2 regions of the Colwellia sp. RE-S-Sl-9 genome follow, and region 1 is predicted to be linked to the other one. Evidence: riboswitches for the same ligand, from Rfam matches in the RefSeq annotation. Region 1 holds a riboswitch; the other holds the start of a gene.
The links. A riboswitch is a leader RNA that binds a small molecule or an ion and turns the genes downstream of it on or off. The one in region 1 is predicted to bind thiamine pyrophosphate.
Positions count from the first base shown of each region.

Region 1 (13,055 bases):
ATTGCAGCAATAAAAGTTGCATTAGCTAATAATCATGATCTTCAATCGCAAGCGATTAATGTGAGTTTGGCAAAGGAACGTTTGGCTGTATCTAATGCGAGTGATTTTCCTGAACTATCACTCTCAACAAATAATACAAGAAGCAAAACATTAAGCGAAAATACTGAAACCTATCAAACCTCCGCAAATATAAAACTTAATTTAAGTTATGAAGTGGATATTTGGGGGCAGTTATCAGATAAACAACAACAGCAGCAACTTGCTTATGCATCTGCAAATTCTTTATATCAACACCAAAAATTGACTTTAGTCACTAATGTCATAAAAGGTTGGTATAACTTAATAGAAGCGCAAAAGTTATTAAATTTATATCAAGAAAGAGCAGATAATCTTGTTAAAAATTTAAATATGATTGAGTCATCATATAAATTAGGTTTGAATAATGCTTTAGATGTTTATCTAACGAAAAATAACGTGAATAGCGAGTTAGCACGTGTAGCTCAACAAAAACAAACCGTAAAAGAATCAGCACGATCTTTAGAATTACTGTTAGGTGATTATCCAAAAGGGACTATTCACGCTGACAGTGTTTTTCCTAAAATCAATACTGAACTTCATATTGAAAAGCCCGCCTTATTATTAACACGAAGAAATGACATTGCCTCAAGTTGGTTTGGGCTTTTATCTTTAGATGCGGCTCTTGCTGTTGCTCATAAACAAAGATTTCCAAGGCTTGCGTTGACTGGAACTTATGGGGATTCAGGCAGAGAGTTAACGGATTTATTTAGTGGCAATCCTTTAACGTGGTCGTTAATTGGTAATTTAACTGCACCGATATTTAACGGCGGAACTTTAGCCTCTTTAGAAGAGCAAGCAAGGCTAGAAGTTGTTAAAAAAGAACAAGAGTATCTTGCTCAAGTCTCTAGTGCATTTGCACAAGTTGAAAATTTAATGAGTAAACGAAAATCTTTGATTGAACGTTTACTTTATTCAAAAGAGGCGCAAGTGAATGCGATTGAAGCACAAACATTATCTTTTAACCAATATATGAGAGGCTTAGTTACATATACAACTGTATTAGAATCTGAAAGACGCGCCTTTGATGCCCAAACAACACTTATTCAACTTACTAATCAATTATTACAAAATAGAGCTGATAGTTATTTAGCTTTGGGTGGCGGGTTAAAATCAAATTTATTAGATGATGAAAGTCATCCTTCAAATATTCAGGAACAATAACGTGAAAACTATAAAAAAAATACTCCCTATACTTGTTTTAGCTGCATTTGGTATAACAGCGTATGTTGTTGTTTCTAATCCACCTACTCTTAAAAAATTTAAACAAGAAGATGTTGCTAAACTTAATATTGAAGCTGTTAAAGTAAAGTTAGAAGATTTAAAAATTAATGTTGAAAGTTATGGAACGGTAAAACCCCGAACACAAAGTGTTTTATATTCACAAGTGTCAGGACAAATCATTGAAATCAATCCTAAGTTTAGAGAGGGTGGTTTTTTTGAGAAAGGGGAAACTCTGATTGAACTAGACAAGCGAGACTTGTTAACCAGTATACAAATAGCGAAATCAGCATTATTTAATGCACAACAAGCTTTACAAGAAGAAGAAGCGCGTTCTGAACAAGCTAAACAAGATTGGATAAGGTTAGGAAATCAAGACCAAGCGCCAGATTTAGTATTAAGAAAACCTCAGTTAATGGCTGCTCAAGCGAATGTGTTCTCATCAGAAGCATCTTTATCGCAAGCTAAATTAGCGTTAGAGCGAAGCGATATCAAAGCACCTTATACCGGACGTATATTAAAAAAAGAAGTTGATATAGGTCAGGTTATTTCATCAAATACCAAGTTAGCTGAAATTTATGCTGTAGATTACGTTGAAATTAGATTACCGATAAAAAATAAAGACTTACCTTATGTTGTGTTACCTGAGCCTAATCGATTTACATCTACGGTTAATTCTGAAAAGGAGTTACCTAAAGTTGAGTTTTATTCCGATCTTATAGGTGAACAATCTTGGCAAGGAGAGATTGTGAGAACAGAGGGTGCATTAGACACTAATTCTCAGCAATTATTTGTAGTTGCGCAAATTAATGACCCATATGGTAAAGAAAATAGTGATATTAACCCAATAAAAATAGGTCAGTATGTTACAGCGAATATTTCAGGCAAAGTTATTGAAAACGCAATAGTTATACCTAATAAAACTATATATCAAGGTAGTTATGTTTATATTGTTGAAAACGACTTATTAAAAAGGGTAACTATAGATATTGCTTGGCAAAATAAGAATGTGGCAGTTATTAAATCAGGACTTTCTGAAAATGATTTACTGGTTTTAACGCCATTAGGACAAGTTTCTTCAGGAATGCGAGTAGCCGTAACATCAATTGATGGTATTCCTGCTGTTACTCCAAATAAAAGGAAAAATGCTCAAGCTATGAGAGGAAAAGGTGACGGTAAGTTAAGAAAAGAGTTAACACCTGAGCAAAGAAAACTCATGAAAGCGAAAAGAGAAAGTCAACAAACTAATGTTAATGGAGTAGAGCGATGATTGCTTGGTTTGCAAAAAATCATGTAGCGGCTAACTTATTAATGATCACCATTTTGTTGATGGGAGTGTTTTCATTAAAAAGTAATATCCCGCTTGAAGTATTTCCTTCAATTGCTTCTGAAATTGTAGAGGTAAAAGTTCAATTAAGAGGCTCCACACCTGAAGATGCAGAACTTGGATTAGCGATAAAAGTTGAAGAGGCTGTTCAAGATCTTGAAGGTATAGAAAAGTTGATCAGTACTTCAGTTGAAGGTTCCGCAAGTATCACTATTGAAGCTGAACCTGGCTATGATGTCAGAGAATTACTTGCAGACGTAAAAAACAGAGTGGATGCAATTAATACGTTTCCTGCCGGTATCGAAAATCCAATCACTTCAGTTAGACAAAACAAACGTGATGTTATTTCAGTAACTATTTCATCTGATTATAGCGAACGTGAAATTAGAGAATTTGCTGAAAAAGTAAGAGATGATTTATTAAACTTACCAGAGGTTACTCAACTTTCGCTGAATGCCGTACGTGATTACGAAATTATTATTGAAGTCAAACAAGATACATTAAAACAATATAATTTATCTATTTCTGACATCGTTAATGCCGTTAGAGTTAGTTCTCAAGATGTTTCTGGCGGAAATGTAAAAACAGAAGGCGGAGATGTATTAATACGTAGTAAAGGGCAAGCATATAGTCGAGAACAATATGAAAATATTGTTATTAAAACGAATCCTGATGGCTCTTTACTGCGTTTAATTGATATTGCAAAAGTAGATGACGGTTTTGGTGAAAGACCACTACGAGCTCGATTTAATGGCCAGCAGGGCGCACTGATTGATATTTACAGAATTGGGAATCAAAATGCGATTGATGTTGCCGAAGCGGTAAGAGAATATATCGACGATAGACAAGATACTTTACCAGAAGGTTTTAAACTTAATTATTGGGATGACGATTCTGAAGTTGTTAAAGGTCGATTAAATACTTTAATTACAAACGCTATTCAGGGCGGCATTCTTATCCTTGTGTTATTAACATTGTTTTTAAGACCTTCTATAGCATTCTGGGTATTTATTGGTATCCCTATTAGTTTTATGGGGGCTTTTGTTTTTATGCCGTTTCTTGGTGTAACCATTAATATAATGAGTCTATTTGGTTTTATTCTTGTACTGGGGATAGTGGTAGATGATGCTATTGTCACGGGAGAGAATATTTACCGACACACACATACATCTAAATCAAGCTTAGAAGCTGCAATTATTGGTACGAAAGAAGTTGCTGGTCCAGTTACTTTTGGTGTACTTACCACTGTTGCTGCATTTTTGCCTTTAGCTTTTATTGAAGGTCGACGTGGTGCTATATTCTTCCAAATCCCAGCGATTGTTATTCCTGTTTTATTATTTTCATTAATTGAGTCTAAGTTTGTTTTACCGTCACATCTAAAACATTTGAAACTACGTAGTGAAAAAACAAAGCAATCTAAATTCTCTATGTGGCAAGAGCGATTTGCTGATGGTTTTGAAAACGCAATTTTAAAATACTATCAACCACTACTTAAAAAAGCGGTAATGAATAAATTAACTACATTATCGTTATTTGTAGGTGTGTTTATATTGATCGGCGCATTTATTATGAGTGGCTGGACAAAATTTGTATTTTTCCCACGTATTCCAAGTGAAACAGCTCGAGCTGATTTAACAATGCCTGTGGGTACTAGTTTTGATGTAGTTGACGGTTACGTACAAAAAATGTCGAACGCAGCTAAAACACTTCAAGATAAATACCGGGATGAAGAAGGTAATAGTATTATTTTAAATACTCTAGCTATTACTAATAATGAAACAGGTCGTGTGCGTTTTGAAATTTTACCTGCAGATCAAAATACAACAGGAATAGGTTCTAGGCAATTAGTGAATGAGTGGCGTGATTTGATCGGGGAACTTCCTGGCGCTGAAGAGCTAACTTATAGAGCTGAGATTGGGCGGTCGGGTGCACCGATTGATTTTCAATTGATGGGCAATAATTTTGAAGAGCTAAAAGAAATAGCCAATAAAATTAAAGAAAAATTGGCAACATACCCTTCAGTTTTTGAAATTACAGATAGTTTATCTACGGGTAAAGAAGAGCTTCAAATTGTGTTAAATGCGCAAGGTTATGCTATGGGATTATCTGCTTCTAATGTTACTCAACAAGTAAGGAGTGCTTTCTTTGGTTCTGAAATACAGCGTATTCAGCGTGGTCGAGACGATGTACGTGTAAGTGTTATGTTTCCACGAGAAGAAAGAGAATCTATTAGTAGTTTAAGCGATATGCTCATTGAAACGCCACAAGGTGGCCAAGTACCTTTATCACATATCGCTAGCTTGGTTCCAGGGAAAAGCCCTGCAGCTATTAAACGTATTGATCGTTTCCGTAGTGTAAATGTTACTGCCGATGTAGATAAAAAAGTCACCAACATGACAGTATTAAGTGCAGATCTACAACCTTATGTGGATAATCTAGTTGCTTCATATCCCGGTGTTAAGTTGGTAATTGAAGGTGAAGCAAAAGAACAGGCTGACTCTTTTAGTAGTTTAGGACTAGGCCTTATTCTTGTGTTCTTTATTATTTATTGTTTACTTGCAATACCTTTTAGATCTTATATTCAACCAATTATTGTTATGTCAATTATTCCATTTGGTATCATTGGTGCAATCGTTGGGCATTGGTTTATGAGAATGGATCTTACTATTTTTAGTATATTAGGCATGATGGCATTAATTGGCGTTGTGGTTAACGATAGTTTAGTGTTAGTTGACTTTATAAATAAAAAACGTCAACAAGGTGCTGATCTTATGGATGCAGTATTAACCGCAGGGCAAACTAGATTTAGACCGGTATTATTAACGTCACTAACCACATTTTTTGGTTTAATGCCTCTACTATTTGAAAAATCAACTCAAGCACAATTCTTGATCCCAATGGCAATATCCTTAAGTTTTGGTATTATATTTGCGACTTTTATTACCTTAATTTTAGTACCTGTTAATTATTTATTAGTTGAATCCATTGTGCAGCGGGTTACGGGAAGTAAGAAAAGTTTATTGAACAAATCATTACCACAATAAATCATAATATTGATAGGAATTATAATGTCCGAAGAAACCATATTTTCTAAAATAGTTAGACAAGAAATACCAACGCCTTTGTTATATCAAGACGATCTTGTTACCGCTTTTAGAGATATTTCACCGCAAGCTAAAAGTCATATACTTATTATTCCTAATAAGTTAATTCCTACGGTGAACGATGTCACTGAAGATGATGAACTTGCTCTTGGGCGAATGTTCAGTGTTGCTAGAAAGTTGGCAAAGGAAGAAGGGATTGATGAAGACGGATACCGTTTAATTATGAATTGTAATAAACATGGTGGCCAAGAGGTTTATCATATTCATATGCACTTAGTTGGCGGCGAACCCTTAGGTAAAATGCTTTCTATTTAATCGTTTATTCTCCTATCTAATAGCATTTTATTATGAGATACATAATAAAATGCTATATAACTCCTCGTTTACCTTCTTCTTCACTGTACATTCGTTTAAATATTGTTAAAATTCACGCCAAACCAAGGGGTGCGAATACAATTTAACTAACGTTAACGTATTTGCTGAGATGTGTAATGCACAAACCCTCGAACCTGAACTGGATAATGCCAGCGTAGGAATGGGAATTTTACACCGCCATTAAATGCGCTGGTTCCATATTTTATATTTATATGAGAACCAAATGACAAACCAACTATCTACAATCGCTTTAGCGATATCTTCTGTTTTATTTTCTCAAACGAGTTTTGCCGAAGAAGCAAACACGACTTCTATAGAAGTGATTACCGTAAAAGGTGATTTCAGAGAAACTAGTCTTCAAAAAATCCCTAACGCGATTAGCATACTATCTGAAGAAGATATAAAGCGCCGTAATGCTCAAAATTTAGAAGAAGTTTTAGCATTAACACCTAACGTTAATTTTTCAAGTGGCTCACAACGAGCACGCTATTATCAAATACGTGGTATTGGTGAACGTAGTCAATTCAGCGAACCCATCAATCCTTCTGTTGGTGTAATTATTGATAATGTTGAATTTACCGGTATAGGTAGTGTTTCTTCTCTTTTTGATGTTGCACAAACCGAAGTTTTTCGTGGCCCACAAGGCACACGCTTTGGTGCTAATGCATTAGCGGGTATTATTAATATTGAAACTAATGCACCGAGTGATTCATTTGAAGGTGCTGTTAAAGTGACCTTGGGAAATTATGGTAGTAAAGGTGCTGGCATTGTTCTTTCTGGGCCTGCTAGCGATAAAGTTAAATACCGTTTAGCGGCTGAACAATATAACAGTGATGGTTTTATTGATAACATTTATTTGAATCGTGACGACGTAAATAACCGTGATGAATTAAGCCTTCGTGGTAAATTAGCTATTGAAGCCTCTAAAGACTTATCGATTGATTTAACTGTTATGCATTTTGATTTTGATAATGGTTACGATGCTTTTTCACTAGACAACAACCGCACAACTTACTCAGACCAGCCTGGTTTTGATACACAAGAAACAACGGCTATTGCTTCTACATTCAATTATAAAGGCTTGGATAGTGCTGATGTAGTGCTTATAGCGAGTTACGCAAATAGCGATCTTGGTTACGGCTATGATGAAGATTGGGCGTATGGTGAATATGAATACAATGCAGATGATTGGGATAATGGTCTTTATTTCCCTGATCCATGTATTACACCTACAGGTTGTTTAGCTGAAGTTGATGGTTATTCATCGACAGATTATTACTTTAGAGAAAAAGAAACACAAACGTTAGAGTTACGTGCTACTTCTAAAGAAGGTGATGAAATATTTGATGGTTCAACCTCTTGGGTTACTGGTGTTTACTATAAACAAGAAACATCAGATTTAACGCGTATTTATACATACGACAGCGACTTCTCGTCAACTTTTGATACAGAAACACTGGCAGCATATGCAGAGTTAGCCACCGTATTAACAGAAAATGTTACTTTAACAACAGGCTTACGTGTTGAAAATCGTGAAGCAGATTATGAAAATTCAACAAACTTCTCTGCTAAACCATCAGACACTATGATAGGTGGTAAAATTGTTCTGTCATATCAAACGCAAGATAGTTTAATTTATGCATCTATCAATCGTGGTTATAAAGCTGGAGGGGTAAATACCGACGGAACCCTCGAAGATAATCAGCGTGAATTTGATCCTGAATTTGTGATGAACTACGAACTTGGTTTTAAAGCCACCTACCTTGATGGCGACGCTTATTTAAGAGCTGCCGCTTTTTATATGGACCGCAAAGACGTTCAGGTGAAAATTTCATATCAAGTAGAACAAGCAGGCGAATTTATTGAATTTCTTTCTAATGCCTCGCAAGGTAAAAATTTAGGTATAGAAATAGAGTCAGGTTGGCAAGCAACAGATACATTAGATATATATGGTTCATTAGGTTTACTTGATACTGAATATGAAGACTTTTCATATCAAACTGAAGATGGAATAAAATCGTTATCAGGTCGTGAGCAAGCGCACGCGCCGTCATATCAATTTAACATCGGCGCTAATTACGCGATAACAGAAAATTTATTATTAAATGTATCGATAGAGGGTAAAGATTCTTTTTACTTCTCAGATAGTCATGATAAAGAATCAAATGCTTATGAATTGTTAAATGCATCAATCACTTATTCTCAAGACGAATGGAATGTAAGTGTATGGGCACGAAATATAACAGATGAAGAATACCAAGTGCGTGGTTTTGAATTTCCGAATGATCCACGCGATGGTTATACAACATCTGGCTACACTCAGTTAGGTGAACCTGCCGTTTTTGGTGTTACATTTAATTATGATTTTTAATTTAATAAACATATACTTAAAGAGTATTTAGTTGAAAAACAGAAGTATTAGAGCGAGCTATAAACGGTATATTATTACTGATAGCTCGCTTAATAAAAAATGAATAAGAGATAAATAAAATGGAAATATCAATAGAAATAAGTTTATACCCATTAGCAGAAGAAAACTTTAAGAAAGAAATATGGGACTTTATTAAAAAACTTCGTGAGGTTGATGGTTTAAACGTTGTTACTAATGGTATGAGCACGCAAGTGTTTGGAGATTACGATTTAGCCGTACATCATGTTATGTCTGAAATTAAAAAAGTTCACCATAGTGTTGATGCCGCCGTATTTGTTTGTAAGTTTATTGGCGGAAATAGATCAGAAGTGGAAGCTGAATTGTAATGATCAACTTATAATGGGTAAGTTTTAATGGACGTTATTTTAAATTATTATTCAACATTGTCTTTTCTAGAACTAGCTGCTGTTTTTACTTCACTCGCTTATGTGATACTTGCCGCTAAAAAAAACATTTGGTGTTGGCCGGCAGCTTTTATAAGTACCGCTATTTATACTTTTTTGTTTTATAAATTTTATTTATGGATGGATAGCTTTCTGCAAGTGTATTACATGGGAATGGCTTTTTACGGTTGGTATTGTTGGAATAAAACTACCGATGATTTTCATAGTAACAGTATTCAACTGAAAACATACTCAGCTAAAACGCATTTAATTTCTATAGCAATACTGGGTATTGTTTCTTTAGGTGTTGGTTTTTTTATGGATAAATATACCCCAACAGACTTTCCTTATTTAGACAGCGCGACTACTGTTTTTGCTGTTTTCTCAACCTATCTAGTTGCACAAAAAGTGATTGAAAACTGGCTGTATTGGATTGTTATTGACGCGGTTTCTATTTATTTATATGTAGAAAAAGGTCTAACGCCTACAGCCTTCTTATTTGGCGTGTTTATATTAATTGCCGCTTATGGGTATTATATTTGGCGACGAGAATATAAGGGGGATGATATGACCCATTCTGAATTATTTAATTAAATTACTCATGGTGAAATATATTTATAACCATAACCAATTATGCGAAATGATAAAGGCGCTACCGTGTTTTGTAGCACTTCATAACCCATCTTCACTAATTATTAATCGTATCGAAGCTGGACAAAGTAGTTTATGTTTTGAAGTTAAACATGACGATAAAAGCTACTTTGTTAAATATAACGATAATTTATCATTTTTTGAAAATGAACTGAAAACATCAAAAGCAGCTTCCCATATAGCATTGTCACCTAGGGTTATTTACGCAGCCAATGATTGGTTAGTAAATGAGTTTGTTTATGGTGAAACATTAGATAGAAGTGGTGCTTCAATGCCCGATAAAATAGGCATTGCACTTGATTTGATGAAGCAATGCCATTCATTGAAAGTTACCTTACCGTTATTAAACATAACAAAGATCATTACCCGTATAGTCAATAATTCTTGTTTTTCTAATGTTCAAAAAGATCATATACAAGCATTACTCTGTAAACTCCCAACACCGTTTGGTAATAACTACGTGGTTTGTCATAGCGATATTAATTTTTCTAATATTATTATGGCAAATAGCAGGGCTTGGCTAATTGACTTTGAATGCGCATGTTTAGCGGAAAAAGAATTTGAAATAGCGATGTTCTTTGCGATTAACTTACTTACTGCTGATGAGCAAAGCTATGCGCTTAAAGTGTATCAAGCATTAAATCCTAATGAGGGCATTAATATAAAAAGCCTAAACACTTATTTATTATATTCTTATCTTCTTAATGGCTTGTGGTATATTGAGAAAGTAGAGGAAACTATGAATGAATCTAAAATAATAAATTTTCGTACATTAGCGGCTAAGCAATTTCATTTGTTTGACCTTATCTGGCCTAGTGAGATGCCTTTAAAAAGCATTATGAGATAAGGCGCTAAAATGTTACGTCTAATTACCGTGCAGCGCCATTAATCCTGCCGCATAATAAATTATATAATAAAATAGAGATGTTTTTCGTGAATTGGAAAAGCCTAATAAGAGATAAAGATAAACTATTTTGGCTAATGCATACTATTGGTTGGTTTGGCTTTGCTTTGGTTCATTATTTAGGGTCTTTACTACACGATTTACGTGATATTTTTATTGTTATCGTTTTTCTTAATGCCTATTCTGGTTGGATGTTAACTGTACCGTTACGTTATATATATAGATACGTTTGGAATTTCAAACCTATTCAAATCGCGTTAAGCCTTATTGTTGTTTCATTTGTAACGGGTGTAATTTGGCAGGTAATTAAAAATTTAAATTATTGGGAAATATACCAACATGGTTATCGTCCTGAATACTTGATTTATTATACTAAATTCAGTTTATGGTCGTTTTATATAGTGATTAGTTGGAGTGTTTTATATTTTGGTCTTAAATATTATCAAATGCTTCAAAACGAAAAACAAAATGTATTAACAGCTAATACGGAAGCTCATCAAGCTCAACTTAAAATGTTGAGATATCAATTGAACCCTCATTTTTTATTTAACACCCTTAATGCTATTTCTACATTAATATTAGTGAAAGACAATATTGTCGCTAATGCGATGGTGACTAAATTAAGTGATTTTTTACGCTATACTTTAGATAAAGATCCAATGAAAAAAGTAACACTTGAAAGCGAAATTCAAGTACTTACACTTTATTTAGATATAGAGAAGGTAAGATTTGAAGAGCGTTTACAGGTTGTTTTTGATATAGATGAAAACTGCAATAATGCTCTTGTACCAAGTATGATTTTACAACCTATAGCCGAAAATGCCATTAAACATGCGATATCGGTACAGGAAGAAGGTGGTACTATCTCTGTTGCCGTAAAAGCTATTGGTCAATACCTATTCATAGAATTATCTGATGATGGCCCCGGTGCTGTTATTATTAATAACAACCTACATCGTGAAAACGGCATAGGGCTTGTTAATACACGTGAACGCTTACAGGCATTATTTGACAATGATTATTCTCTTATTGTGTCCAACAATATGCCAAAAGGTGTTAAAGTAAGTATAAGAATTCCTCTCCAAGTTGAAGCTGAAATATGACACAAGTTTTATCCACTATTGTTGTAGACGATGAACCGCTCGCCAGAAAAGGGTTAATGGTTAGGCTAGCAGAACATAAAGACATCAATATTATCAAAGATTGTAGTAATGGCCGAGAGGCGCTTGAAGCGATTAAAACACATAAGCCAGATTTAATGTTTATTGATATAAAAATGCCGGGTTTAAATGGGTTTGAAGTTGTTAATGAAATTATTGTTCAAAACTTATCTATGCCTATTGTTGTCTTTGTTACTGCATTTGAAGAATATGCATTAAAAGCTTTTGAAATACACGCCCAAGATTATTTATTAAAACCTGCTGACGATGTGCGAATTGAAAATGCATTAGAAAAAATTAGAGAACGTATTGCTAATAAAGATAACGCTGAACAAAAATTAAAACTAGCCCAACTCGTGAGCGATGTTACGGGTAATACAAGCCAAGATATTTTAGAAGCGATAGAAAACAACAAGCCGATTCATTTTAATCATTACTCTGATGTACTTGCGATAAAAGATGCAGGGGAAGTGAGTAGAGTACCTGTTAAAAATATTTTATGGATAGATGCCGCAGGTGATTACATGTGTGTGCATACAGCAACGGAAACCCACATTCTTCGACAAACAATGAAGCAATTAGAAGAAAGTTTAGATCCTAGAATTTTTATTCGTAGTCATCGTTCAACCATGGTTAACAAAAATTATATCAGTAAATTTTGTAGCCAGCTTAATGGTGAATATTATCTTGTAATGAGTAACGACAAAGAGTTGAAGGTAAGTCGAAGTTATAAAGATAAAGTAAAAAGTATTGTTAATTCGTAATTGATTACAAAAATGTAATTTATTACATAATTTTGATAATTTAACAAAAGGTTTGCGATCAAAACATTACGAATATATCGATTATATCGGGTATATTTGTAGTACTTTTGAAATAAAGATAATAAAAAAGGTAGCTCAGAGGCTACCTTTTTTATTATCTATTAAATAGGTTAAATAATTAATTAACCTAAGTGTTTTTCTTCTACTGTTAATATCTTAAGTGTATTTGTTGCACCAACAGTTTCCATTGAATCGCCGTGAGTAAATATTATTTTATCGCCCACTTTTAATTCTGATTTACCAATAACCATTTTAAGAGTTTCAGTTGACAAAGTATCGTTACCACAAGAAGTAGAGTCAAACTGTACAGGGTAAACACCACGATAAATAGCCGATCTTGTTAGCGTTTTACTGTGTCTTGAAACAGAGTAAATCGGTAAGCCAGAAGTAATACGAGACATTATTTTACTTGTTTGTCCTGACTCTGTAAGGGCAATAATTGCTTTAACGCCATCTAAATGGTTAGCGGCATACATAGCAGATAAAGCAAGAGTTTCTGAAATTTCAGTAAACTTAAGCTCTAAGCGGTGATTTGAACTATTTACAGAACGATGAGTTTCAGCACCAACACAAACAGCAGCCATTGCTTTAACTGTTTCT
Region 1 covers NZ_CP182631.1:1,287,455-1,300,509, reverse strand. The annotation lists gene ACM9HF_RS05650 (efflux transporter outer membrane subunit) at 1-1,239, shown strand, start outside; gene ACM9HF_RS05645 (efflux RND transporter periplasmic adaptor subunit) at 1,241-2,566, shown strand; gene ACM9HF_RS05640 (efflux RND transporter permease subunit) at 2,563-5,667, shown strand; gene ACM9HF_RS05635 (HIT domain-containing protein) at 5,692-6,042, shown strand; TPP riboswitch at 6,158-6,280, shown strand; gene ACM9HF_RS05630 (TonB-dependent receptor) at 6,326-8,473, shown strand; gene ACM9HF_RS05625 (YkoF family thiamine/hydroxymethylpyrimidine-binding protein) at 8,593-8,859, shown strand; gene pnuC (nicotinamide riboside transporter PnuC) at 8,887-9,510, shown strand; gene ACM9HF_RS05615 (hypothetical protein) at 9,557-10,414, shown strand; gene ACM9HF_RS05610 (sensor histidine kinase) at 10,492-11,574, shown strand; gene ACM9HF_RS05605 (LytR/AlgR family response regulator transcription factor) at 11,571-12,395, shown strand; gene pyk (pyruvate kinase) at 12,578-13,055, opposite strand, start outside.

Region 2 (13,055 bases), 2.0 Mb from region 1:
GTAACCCTGGCTCATGTACTGTGCCAGCATACTTGCCAAAGAACTGCATAACTCGACCTTCTTTGGGGTTAACCATAAAAAATCCAGCCCAGCATATACCTATAATAATGTTAGCTATTACGCCAAGCAAAACAAGCAGAGCATCGGCATTTTTTAATGCAAAAAATGTTAATACCAATGCTGTTACTTGTAATAGTAGTAAAACAAAGATCATAGGGATCCCGCTAGGTGCTTTAATTTCATTTTCAGTAATCATAACTCTTCCTTAAAACCAAAAGTGATATCATAATGATATCACTTTTGGTTTTTGTCAATAATAGTTTTGAAAAGAAATTGCAAAAGTTTTAAAACTAAGTATTGGAAAATAAAGAAGGATGTTATTGCAAATTGAGCCTCACAAGGCTATTAAGAGGAGGGCATTTTTATTAAACAAGTAATTGTAAATAAAAATGTCTACTACTGGTTAATAGTGTGCTTTTCGGTTTTAATAAAGCTATTGCTATTCAAATCTCATTGATTGTTCTCTTTAGGAGCTTTAACGTTGAAAAAATGGACTCTGCCATTACTTATTACTTGCTTAGCCGCTTGTGAAAGCACATTACCTTATTTAGATTCAAAAACTGACAGCCACAAAGTTGCAGGCATTACCTTCGTTGAAGAAGTAAAAAAATCTGGTCATGAAACCGTGATCCCATATGAGAAATATATTTTAGATAACGGTTTAACATTAATTCTTCATACTGATAAATCAGACCCATTAGTGCATGTAGACATGACCTATCACGTAGGTTCAGGTAGAGAAGAGGCGGGTAAATCAGGTTTTGCTCATTTCTTTGAACACATGATGTTTCAAGGTTCTGAACATGTAGCAGACGAACAGCATTTTAAGTTAGTAACTGAAGCGGGCGGTACCATGAATGGTACAACTAATAACGACCGTACTAACTACTTTCAAACGGTTCCAGCCAATCAGTTAGAAAAAATGTTATGGCTAGAGTCTGATCGCATGGGCTTTTTAGTGGATGCAGTTACGCAAGAGAAATTTGAAGTACAACGCGAAACGGTAAAAAACGAACGTGGTCAACGTGTTGATAATCGTCCTTATGGCCGTGTAAATGAACGTATTTCACAAGCGTTATATCCAGAAGGGCATCCGTATTCTTGGCCTGTTATTGGTTATATGGAAGATTTAGATCGCGTTAACGTAAACGACCTAAAAGCTTTCTTTTTACGTTGGTATGGCCCTAATAACGCAACCTTAACTATTGGTGGCGATATCAATACTACCGAAACATTAGCATTGGTCAAAAAATACTTTGGTAGTATTCCTCGTGGGCCTGAAGTAAAAATGCCAGAAAAACCCACTTTTGAAATAAAAGAAGACCGTTACATTTCAATGGAAGATAATGTTCATCTGCCACTTATATATATGTCGTATCCAACGGTTTCAGTACGCGACGAAGATGAAGCGCCACTCGACTTATTATCAAGCATACTTGGTGGCGGTAAAACGTCATTGTTCTATAAAAACTTAGTTAAAAATCAACTCACGGTACAAGCATCGGTCAGTCATCCTTGTTCAGAGCTTGCCTGTACTTTTAATTTGTATGCTTTGCCTCATCCAGCTTCAGGTAAGTCGTTAGCGGATATAGAAAAAGTAATGAGAGACACATTAGTAGAATTTGAATCACGTGGCGTAGAAGACGATGATTTGATCAAAGCAAAAGCAAATATGGAAGCGAGCTTTGTGTTTGGCTTACAAAGTGTGCAAGGAAAAGTGAGTCAATTAGCTGCCAATCAAACCTTTAAAGGTAATCCTAACTATATTGAACAAGATATTGCTCGCTATGCTGGTGTCACTAAAGCTGATGTTATGCGTGTGTATAAAAAATATCTTAAAGGGAAGCATGGCGTAATTATGAGTGTTGTACCTAAAGGTAAGCTTGATATGGTTGCAGCACAAGACACCTTTAAACCAAAAGAGAGAACTTTTGATCGAACAGCCACCACTTCGGCAGACGCTATTAAAGTACGTAAGGTTAAAGACAACTTTGACCGGAACCTTATGCCTATAGCTAAAGCCAATAAACCTGTTGATGTTCCGCAAATGTGGCAAAGGGAATTAGCTAACGGCATTAAAATATTAGGTACTCAAAGCACAGAAACGCCCACCACATCGTTATTACTTAAAATTCCTGCGGGTCATTACTTTGAGTCTAAAGATAAAGCCGGTTTAGTAACGTTATTAGCCGCTATGTTAAATGAATCAACCACCACGCGTAGTGCCGAGGATATGAGTAACGAGTTAGAGAAATTAGGCAGTTCAGTTAATATTTCCTCAACGGATCATTACTTAACCATTAGTGTAAATGCATTAACTAAGCATTTAACTGAAACAATGGCGTTAGTTAATGAAAAGCTGATGCAGCCAGCCTTTATAGAAAGCGACTTTGTACGTAACCAAAATAATGCGATTCAAGGCGCTATAAACAATAAAAAAGATGCGGGTTACTTAGCTGCAACGGCTTACCGACAGCTGTTACATGCAGACAATATAGCAGCCACACCAAGTGGTGGTTCTGAAGCTAGCTTGAAAAACATTACTTTAGCTGACGTAAAAGCGTTTTATAACAAACAAATAAAACCTAAAGACGGGCAAGCTATTGTTGTATCTGACTTACCTGAAAAAGACATACTTAAAGTATTCGATGTATTTAAAACATGGCAAGGTAAAGGCGAAGAGCTTGATTTGACGTTACCTATATCTGATACAAAAATGGGCGTTATTTACCTTGTTAATAAAGACGATGCGGCACAATCCGTTATTCGAATAGGTAAGCGCTCAATTACTCAAGACATTACGGGTGAGTTTTATAAATCGTACTTAATGAACTTTCCTCTAGGTGGTGCTTTTAATAGTCGTATTAACCTAAATTTACGTGAAGATAAAGGCTATACCTACGGTGCTCGTTCATACTTCAGCGCAGACAAACTAGCCGGTGCTTATACAGCCAGTGCTGAAGTAAGAGCTGATGTTACCGACAAGTCGATTGTTGAATTTGTAAAAGAAATTAAAAATTACGCTGAAAACGGTATTACAGCAGAAGAGCTCGCTTTTATGCGTAAAGCAATAAATCAAAAAGATGCCTTAAAGTATGAAACCCCTCATGCAAAACTAGGCTTTTTAGCGCAAATTTTAGAGCATGATTTAACGCCAGATTTCGTAAAAAAACGTACCGAAATTGTAGAAAATATTACAGCTGAAGAAATTAACGCCTTAGCTAAAAAACACCTTAACCTGAAAGAAATGCTGATGGTGGTAGTAGGTAATGCTAGCGTATTAAAACCGCAACTTGAAGCATTGGGGTATGAAGTGATTGATTACGATATTTGATGGAGTGATTAAGTTAAATATTAAATACGTAATAGCTCAATTAAAAAACCTGCAATAATGCAGGTTTTTATTTATATAACAGTAAATTAACATCTATAAAATCGCATACCATGGAAAGTATATGCAGCATCGGTAACTTTATATGTCACATCAAATAGAATGCCTATGTTCATTATACTGCGCATCTAATATTCCACTATAAGAAACAAGGTTCCCCAAAAGAGGGTAAGTAAATGCAACATGGAATTTGTATTTCCCATTTTCAATCGTTTTAAATGCTTTAGACTTGGGGATTAGCCATAGTGGTATTGGAATACCAAATAATGAAATATGTAAACAACGCCAATACCAACCACCATTAATAATGTCTACTGTTAGTTTCATTGTTATAGGTCCTGTTTTTTCTAACCAATAGCCATTGGTAATATTATTAACAGGGGTAAATAATGATGCTACAAGGTTATTATCATTAAACCTTCTGTTCCAGTGTAGACCTTTCTTTGAGTGTGAAATAGCAACACGTAGTTTATGTACTCCTTGTTCAGGAAGTTCCATTTTTTTAGCTAATCGCTTACCTATAAAACCTGATAAGCCGGTGCCATAGATTATATCAACATCACCTAATAACTCTCCTCCAAATACATGAAGCTTCTGTAAAAGGGGATCTAAATTCACAAAATCTTTATCAAACCAGTGACTGACTATCTTGTTTTGCAAATGAACCTCTGAAACGGTAAATAACTAGGAAATATAAAAGGGTATAGAAACGTGAAAATGCGAACAACATTTATTTTTAATAAAATGTTTATACTGTCCATTTTTTTTACACAAATTTCATAATAAATAAAAAAGTATATTGAATACAATGCATTACAGTGTGGCTTGATTTGTGCTTTATATTTTATAAATACAACAAATAATTGGAACATAAACATGAAAAAATATTTAGCATTGATAGCTATGCTTATAATTTGCGGAACAGCAAATGCAGGACTAATAACTTTGTCTGAAACTCAATCACAAACAGTTGCTGGAGAAAATTTTGTTTTTAATTTTTCTGCTTTAGCGCCTTCTGATGGAAGTGGTGGTGTATTGGAGTTCTTAATTAGAGGTGATTTTACTATTGGTGCTACCCTTGGTGAATCCTTTGATTTTGATGTTGAATCTGTTCTAAGTGGTTCTGGAATTCAAGCGACAGCAAGTAATTTGGTTACAAGTTTTAGTAGTGATGATAATTTATTTAAAGTGTCTCAGAGCATATCTGCTGCAGATTTAAATTTATTGTTGAATGACTCTTTAATAGTTGTAAATGTGGATTTTGCAAGCGGTGTTAACCTAAACCTAAGCACAGCATTTATTACAACTAGTATTCAATATAACGACACACTTACATCTGTCCCTGCGCCAGCATCACTAATATTATTTGGTCTTGGTTTAGTTGGATTTGCTTTATCAAGAAGAAAGTAATTAAGATAAATTAAATATGTTATTTTTTAATAGGGCCAATTGGCCCTATTTTTATACATTATTTATAACTTTCTACCTAATCGCTTTTCTATTTGTTTTTTTTCCCATTCAGGGCTGAAAAAATTGAATACTTCAAATACAGAAAGCCCGTGTGAAACAATACCAATACCCCAGAAAATAGCGGTCCATATAAACCATATATGATTTGGGTTTGTAAACATATTCACTAAAAACAATCCCACGATTACACATACATAGGTAACTAAATGGGAGTAAAAGTCTTTAATATCTTTTACATGTTTAATGGCGCTTTCTTCTTCGTGTGAAATTGACGCATGGCCTGCTGCTGATTGTGGTTGAGCTGTATCGTTGTTCATATCGTTCTCCTGTGTTAAATCAGTTATCTCTACTTCAAAAACAGCAGCTAAAGACTTTAAAGATTCAACACTGGCATTTTGACCTCGTTCAATTCTCTGAATGGTGCGAATACTTAACCCGCTAAATTCAGATAATTGCTCTTGAGACCAGCCTTGTTGTAACCTTAATTTTCTAACTATCATTATTTCTTCCTTAGCTGTTATCTGTTTCGTAGTTTGACTGATAAATGATGCTTTGCACCACGTCACTAACACGTCAGACATATGACAATACTTTAATATCAATAAGTTACCATTTATCTGTGGCAGGTTAAAGTCATGTTTATTATTGTAAGTATTAAACAAACCATATAACTTTTTCAATATGTTGCATGTATATTGGTTTGCAAAAAGGATATTTTATGAAGTAAGTGTGACTTTATTGTTGGTATAAATAAACCACAATTAAATGTGTGCCTGTTAGGCTCGCGAAGATATTGTTTTGAGTTTGGCAGGCCGGCTGTATTTTTAATAAGTGATCCGCAGGTAATTTAATTACTTCTTTTGTATCACTAATGATCAACTCAGCATCACGATATAAGCTGTAAACAAAACATAAATCGGCTTGTTCTAGCGGATAATTAACTAGTTTATGTTCAGCTATTACGTTGGTATTAAAACCTTCTGTACGGGTAATAACATTAAAATCGGTAATGTCGCCTGAATGTAAATTACCTACAGTTTTATCGTCACCGTTAAAGGTAGCCATATCGAGTAGGTTATTTAGCTTATCTATTTTACTGTCGTTGTGCTGTAGGTTAATACCGTTACCGTCAATTAAAATTAGGTGACGGGTATAGCCAGCAAAGTTTGAAAATACGCCATCTTCAATCACACTGGCTATACTTAAACACCAATCAAAATCATCTAATGTTCCCCCTACATTTATCGCCAGTTCAGTGGTTTCACCTAAGCCGTTTTTCCACGGAACTGTTTTAAATTGTTTAGGGGGAATAATTTCTATCACATGTTTCTCAGTAAACTCATTAGATAATGTGTTTAGCATGAAAACGTAAATGGTTTTCAATAAAGCTGGCGATAAAAAAGTAGCTGTGATCATAGCCCTCATGCTGATTTAGCGTCAGGTCGTAGTTAACACTTTTCGCTGCTGCTAATAAGTTTTCAGGTTTAAGCTGTTCTACTAAAAAATTATCAGCTAAGCCTTGTTCAACTAACATGGGTAAGTGTTGTGCAGATTTTTTGATGAGTTCACATGTGTCGTATTCTCGCCAAGCTTCTACATTGTCACCTAAGTATGCTGTTAATGCTTTTTGACCCCAAGGGCAGTTAATAGGATTAACAATAGGGCTAAAAGCAGATACCGACGAATAGCGTGATGGGTTTTTAAGTGCAATAGTTAATGCGCCATGGCCGCCCATTGAATGTCCGCTAATGGATCGTTGTTGTGAAACAGGAAAATTAGCTTCAATTAAACCAGGTAACTCGTTTACCACGTAATCATACATTTGGTAATGATCCGCCCAAGGTGCTTGAGTTGCATTTACATAAAAACCAGCACCTTGTCCTAAGTCGTAACCTTCATCATTGGCGACATCTTCACCACGCGGGCTAGTGTCCGGACATACAATCGCCATGCCTAATTCAGCGGCAATACGCTGCGCTCCGGCTTTTTGTACAAAGTTTTCATCAGTACAGGTTAAGCCTGAAAGCCAGTATAAAACAGGAACTTTATTAGTTTCGCTGGCTTGGGGTGGCAAGTAAATAGCAAATTGCATAACACAGTTTGTGCTACTTGATTGATGAGTAAACTGCTGTTGTTTACCTTCAAAAATTTTAGTTTCGCTCGTTTTTGTTAAAGTAGAGTCAGTTAACATAATATTATTTTCAGCCATTTTATTTATGATCAAAGTGAATTACGCTGCGAATACTCTTACCTTCATGCATTAAATCAAAAGCATCGTTAATGCCTTCAAGAGACATAGTATGAGTAATAAAGTCGTCTAACTTAAATTCGCCCGCTAAGTAACGCTCTACATATTCAGGTAACTCAGTGCGGCCTTTAACCCCACCAAATGCTGTACCACGCCATACTCGACCAGTTACTAATTGGAAAGGACGTGTTGAAATTTCTTTACCTGCCCCCGCTACACCAATAATAACCGACTCGCCCCAACCTTTATGGCAACACTCAAGAGCTGAGCGCATAATGTCAACGTTACCAATACATTCAAACGAGTAATCTACGCCGCCATCGGTTAATTCTACGATAACGTCTTGGATCGGTTTGTCGTGATCTTTCGGATTAATACAATCCGTTGCGCCTAATTTCTTAGCAAGTTCAAATTTGCTTTCGTTAATGTCTATAACAATAATGCGTGAAGCTTTTGCCATGGTTGCGCCAATAACGGCTGAAAGGCCAATACCACCTAAACCGAAAATAGCAACCGTATCGCCTTCTTCAACTTTAGCGGTATTCATTACTGCGCCCATACCTGTAGTAACACCACAACCTAATAAACACACTTCTTCAAGTGGTGCTTTAGGATTTACTTTAGCGAGTGATATTTCAGGTAAAACGGTGTACTCAGAAAACGTTGAACAACCCATGTAATGATAAATAGGTTGGCCGTCTTTATAAAAGCGTGTAGTGCCGTCAGGCATTAAACCTTTACCTTGCGTTTCACGTATTTGCTGACACAAATTAGTTTTACCCGACAAACAGAATTTACACTCACGACATTCAGGTGTGTAAAGTGGAATAACGTGATCGCCAACCGCAACGCTAGTTACGCCTTCACCAACTTGTTCAACAATACCACCGCCTTCATGACCTAAAATAGCAGGAAAAATGCCTTCTGGATCTTCTCCCGAGAGGGTAAATGCGTCGGTATGACAAACACCCGAAGCAATAATTTTAACTAATACTTCGCCTTTTCGTGGCAGCATTACATCAACTTCTTCAATACTTAAAGGTTGATTAGGGCCCCATGCTATGGCGGCTTTTGATTTAATAAATTGGTCTGTCATGATTAATACCTTTAATCTGCTTATTACCTAATATATTTAATGTATTCACATAAAAATTAGGGTCTATGGTAATTGATGGATCTGCTGTTGTTAATTCAATTTCAGCCCACTCAGATGTAGGCGTGATCCATTTTTCTTTATTATTAATAAATATTTTAACAGGCATATTAAAATCTTTAACGGTATTACTCCATTTTATTTTTAATATTTTATCTTTAACAAAAAACTCAAAGGTAGGAATTCGTACATCTCTTAAGTATTGGTTAAATACTTTAGAAAAATCTAGGCCAGTATGCTCATTAATATAATGTTCTACTTGTTGAGTAGTCACCGTTTTATGGAAAAATTCTTTATTCAAACCGCGTAATAGATTACGCCAAGTGGTATCGTTATTCACGATTTGTCTTATGGTATGTAACATATTGGCACCTTTGTCGTACATATCGCTTGAACCTTCTTGATGAACATTATACTTGCCAATAATTGGGCTCGTATTTTGAATATTCAACCGTTGGCCTCTAACATATTCAAAGGCTTTTTCTTTGCCAAAATGATATTCAACAAATAGGTTTTCTGAGTAGCTCGTAAAGCTTTCATGTATCCACATGTCGGCAATATCAACACTGGTTATATTATTGGCAAACCATTCGTGTCCTGTTTCATGCACAATAATAAAATCAAACAGTAAGCCAACACCTGTTTGACTACGGTCTGAACCTAAATAACCGTTTTTATAGCCATTGCCATAAGTCACAGAACTTTGATGTTCCATACCTAAATAGGGCGCTTCAACTAGCTTGTAGCTATCTTCATAAAAAGGATAAGGACCAAACCAATATTCGAGTGCTTCAATGGTGCGTTTAGCTTCTGCAAATTGCTTTTTGGCCTTGGTTAAATTATCGCGTAAAACATAATAATTCATATCAAGTTTGCCGTTTTCGCCTTGGTAAACTTCATTAAAATTAACGTAATCGCCAATGTTAATATTTACGCCATAATTATTTATTGGATTAGTTACTTTCCAGTGATAAGTTTTCGTTTTAGCGGTTTTGTTATGTTCAATTTTAATTAATCGACCGTTAGATACATCAAACAAATGCTCAGGCACTTCAACACTTATTAATACGCCGTTATCAGGTTCGTCGTAGGCATGGTCTTTATTAGGCCACCAAATACTAGCACCTAAACCTTGGCAAGATGAAGCAATAAAATCGATATCGTTTTCGTCTTTATTCCACGTAATACCTCCATCCCAAGGTGCTTTTACCGCTTCTTTTGGAATACCTGAAAAATGCATCACTACTGCATATTCTTTACCTATTTCGGCATTAGGCTGAGTATTAATAAAATACGAATAACCTTGTTGAGTAAATTTTAAAGCTTGGCCATTTTGTGTGACTTTTTCTAATATCAAAGGTTGCTGAAGTTCTATTTGCAGAGGTTTTTGTTGGCTTAATACACGATACTTCATGGTGTTAGTGCCTGAAATAGATTTACTTGCAGGATCAACGTTAATATCAAGATGGTAATGAGTTAAATCCCACCACGCGCGTTCTGGTGTAATAGAACCACGTAAAATATCTTGTTGCGAAACTTCATCGGCAGCAGAAAAAAGTTGTTTGGCAAAAGCTTGTGGTGCAAAGCATAAAATAAAAATGAGCAGCGAGCTAAATAGAGTAGTTATTGTCATAGTTGTTACATATCAGTTGTTATCCTTTCAAGATAATATCAACGATATTGGGCATTACAACACCATAACCGTTGAAATAACATTTGCGTGCGCTTAAGTGTTCACGTTAGAATCATGCTACGTTTAGCTTAGGCTAACGTAGAAAACTTGTCGGAGTGCCAAAGGGCTGAGATCGCGAAAGCGGGAACCGTAGAACCTGATTAGATTAACATCTGCGAAGGGAACAAGTACAAACATCGAGTATCTATTGCTTGGTGTTTCACTCGTTTATACCAAAAATATACCCAATACAGCTCCGCCTATTTTTTATTGATTATAATTAAATAAGGTGAGAGAAATGACAACAGAAAACAAACCACAAACCAGACGCGAAAAACGTGAAGCTGCTGAAGCTTTTCTAAAAAACGTGTCAGATCAATCGTTTCCTAATTCAAAAAAAGTGTATGTGCAAGGCAAAATTCACGATATCAAAGTGGGTATGCGTGAAATTACCTTAACAGACACTTTATTGCCTGGTAGCGCAAAAGATAATCCTCAGTACGAAAAAAATGCGCCACTATGTGTTTACGATACCTCAGGTTTTTATACGGACGAAAACGTAGAAATTGATGTACACAAAGGTATTCCGCGTTTACGTGAAAGCTGGATTGAAGGCCGTAACGATGTTGAAGTACTTGATTCAAAAACATCGGTTTATACTCAGCAACGTTTAGCTGATGAAGGTTTAGACCACCTACGTTTTGAACATTTACCTAAAGTACTACGTGCTAAAAAAGGTAAAAACGTTTCGCAAATGCATTACGCCAAACAAGGTATTATTACGCCAGAAATGGAGTATATCGCCATTCGTGAAAACCTTAAGCGTGAAGAAGTTAAAGACGAAATGTTACTGCAACAGCACAAAGGTCAGTCTTTTGGTGCGAGCATTCCTGAGCAAATTACCCCTGAATTTGTACGTGATGAAGTGGCTCGTGGTCGCGCAATTATTCCTGTAAATATTAACCACCCTGAATGTGAGCCTATGATTATTGGTCGTAACTTTTTAATTAAAGTAAACGCCAACATTGGTAACTCAGCGGTAACTTCTTCCATTGAAGAGGAAGTTGAAAAGCTGGTTTGGTCAGCTAAATGGGGCGCTGACACCGTAATGGATTTATCAACAGGGCGTAACATTCATGAAACTCGTGAGTGGATTTTACGTAACTCGCCAGTACCAATTGGCACCGTACCTATTTACCAAGCGTTAGAAAAAGTAAACGGTGTAGCTGAAGACTTAACGTGGGAAATTTTCCGCGATACCTTAATTGAACAAGCTGAGCAGGGTGTTGATTACTTTACGATTCATGCCGGCGTATTATTACGTTACGTACCTATGACGGCTAAACGTGTAACAGGTATTGTTTCGCGCGGTGGCTCTATCATGGCTAAATGGTGTTTAGCGCATCATAAAGAAAACTTTTTATACACTCACTTTGAAGACATTTGTGAAATTTTAAAACAGTACGATGTGTCATTCTCATTAGGTGATGGTTTACGTCCCGGTTCGGTGGCAGACGCTAACGACGAAGCACAATTTGCTGAACTACATACGCTAGGCGAATTAACTAAAATCGCTTGGAAGCATGATGTTCAAACCATTATTGAAGGTCCAGGTCACGTGCCATTGCACATGATTAAAGCTAACATGGAAGAGCAACTTGAACACTGTGGCGAAGCGCCATTTTATACCTTAGGCCCATTAACGACTGACATTGCACCGGGTTACGACCACATTACTTCTGGTATTGGTGCGGCTAACATTGGTTGGTATGGCTGTGCCATGCTGTGTTATGTAACACCTAAAGAGCATTTAGGTTTACCCAATAAAGACGATGTAAAAGAAGGCTTAATTACTTACAAAATAGCGGCTCATGCTGGCGATTTAGCGAAAGGTCATCCGGGTGCTCAAATTCGTGATAATGCGATGAGTAAAGCGCGTTTTGAATTCCGTTGGTACGATCAATTCAATATAGGTTTAGATCCTGAAACAGCTAAGTCTTACCACGATGAAACCTTACCGCAAGAATCAGGAAAAGTAGCTCACTTTTGTTCAATGTGTGGCCCTAAATTCTGTTCAATGAAAATATCTCAAGAAGTGCGTGATTACGCCGCTGATTTAGAGTCAGGTCAAAAGATTGAAATTCAATTATTAGATGAAATGATTGTATTAGACGCATCTGCAGCAGCCCAATCTGAAGTAGAAAAGGGCATGGCAGAAAAATCAGCTGAATTTAAAGCCACAGGTAGTGAAATTTACCACCCTGCAAAAGCGTAATAATTGTTGTGAGCATTAATATAGCCATTATTGGCGCTGGCTTAATGGGAAGACTTATAGCCCTGTCGTTAATGCGACAAGGTTATAAGCCAACCTTGATAGATAAAGACGACACCAATGCACGTAATAGTGCAGCTTACGCGGCTGCAGGATTACTTACGCCACTAGGCGAAGCTATGCATTGCGAACCTAATATTGTTGAAATGGGGTTGGAATCTCTCAAGTTGTGGCCAGAGTTTTTAGCCACACTTGACGAGTATACTTTTTTTCAGCATGAAGGGGCTATAATGGTCAGCCATACGCAAGATCAAGGTGATTACTTACATGTGGCTCGTTACCTTAAAAACCATTACCCACAATACCCAACACAAGCATTAAATCGACAACAGCTTGAATCTCTTGAACCTGAATTAGGTCGTTCGTTTAACCAAGGACTGTATCTTCCACAAGAAGGTCAAATAGGTAATCGAAAGCTGTTAATTGCCTTAAAAACCCAATTACAACAATCATCCGTGCATTGGTTAAGTGAAACCGAAGTGGTTGATATTGAAAATGTTGAACGGGGTTGCCTGTTAACTTACCGATCTGTAAAAACTAAGGATGCTAAAGCAATTACGCAAACATTCGATTTAGTCATTGATTGTCGAGGTACAGGGGCAAAGTCGTTGTCGAGTTCGGCTAGCGGTAATAATAAAAGTAATTTGAAAGATTTACGTGCAGTACGTGGCGAGCTATTTCAGTTGTTCGCACCTAACGTAAATATTTCTCGACCTATTCGGTTGATGC
Region 2 covers NZ_CP182631.1:3,327,547-3,340,601, forward strand. The annotation lists gene ACM9HF_RS14350 (SPFH domain-containing protein) at 1-256, opposite strand, end outside; gene ACM9HF_RS14355 (M16 family metallopeptidase) at 542-3,394, shown strand; gene ACM9HF_RS14360 (DUF4166 domain-containing protein) at 3,545-4,111, opposite strand; gene ACM9HF_RS14365 (PEP-CTERM sorting domain-containing protein) at 4,328-4,861, shown strand; gene ACM9HF_RS14370 (2TM domain-containing protein) at 4,924-5,421, opposite strand; gene ACM9HF_RS14375 (HutD/Ves family protein) at 5,657-6,283, opposite strand; gene fghA (S-formylglutathione hydrolase) at 6,264-7,112, opposite strand; gene ACM9HF_RS14385 (S-(hydroxymethyl)glutathione dehydrogenase/class III alcohol dehydrogenase) at 7,132-8,265, opposite strand; gene ACM9HF_RS14390 (M1 family metallopeptidase) at 8,246-9,955, opposite strand; TPP riboswitch at 10,097-10,195, shown strand; gene thiC (phosphomethylpyrimidine synthase ThiC) at 10,293-12,269, shown strand; gene ACM9HF_RS14400 (FAD-dependent oxidoreductase) at 12,278-13,055, shown strand, end outside.
Region 2: it holds a riboswitch for thiamine pyrophosphate, as region 1 does, so the genes downstream of both, thiC (phosphomethylpyrimidine synthase ThiC) here and ACM9HF_RS05630 (TonB-dependent receptor) in region 1, are expected to answer to the same signal.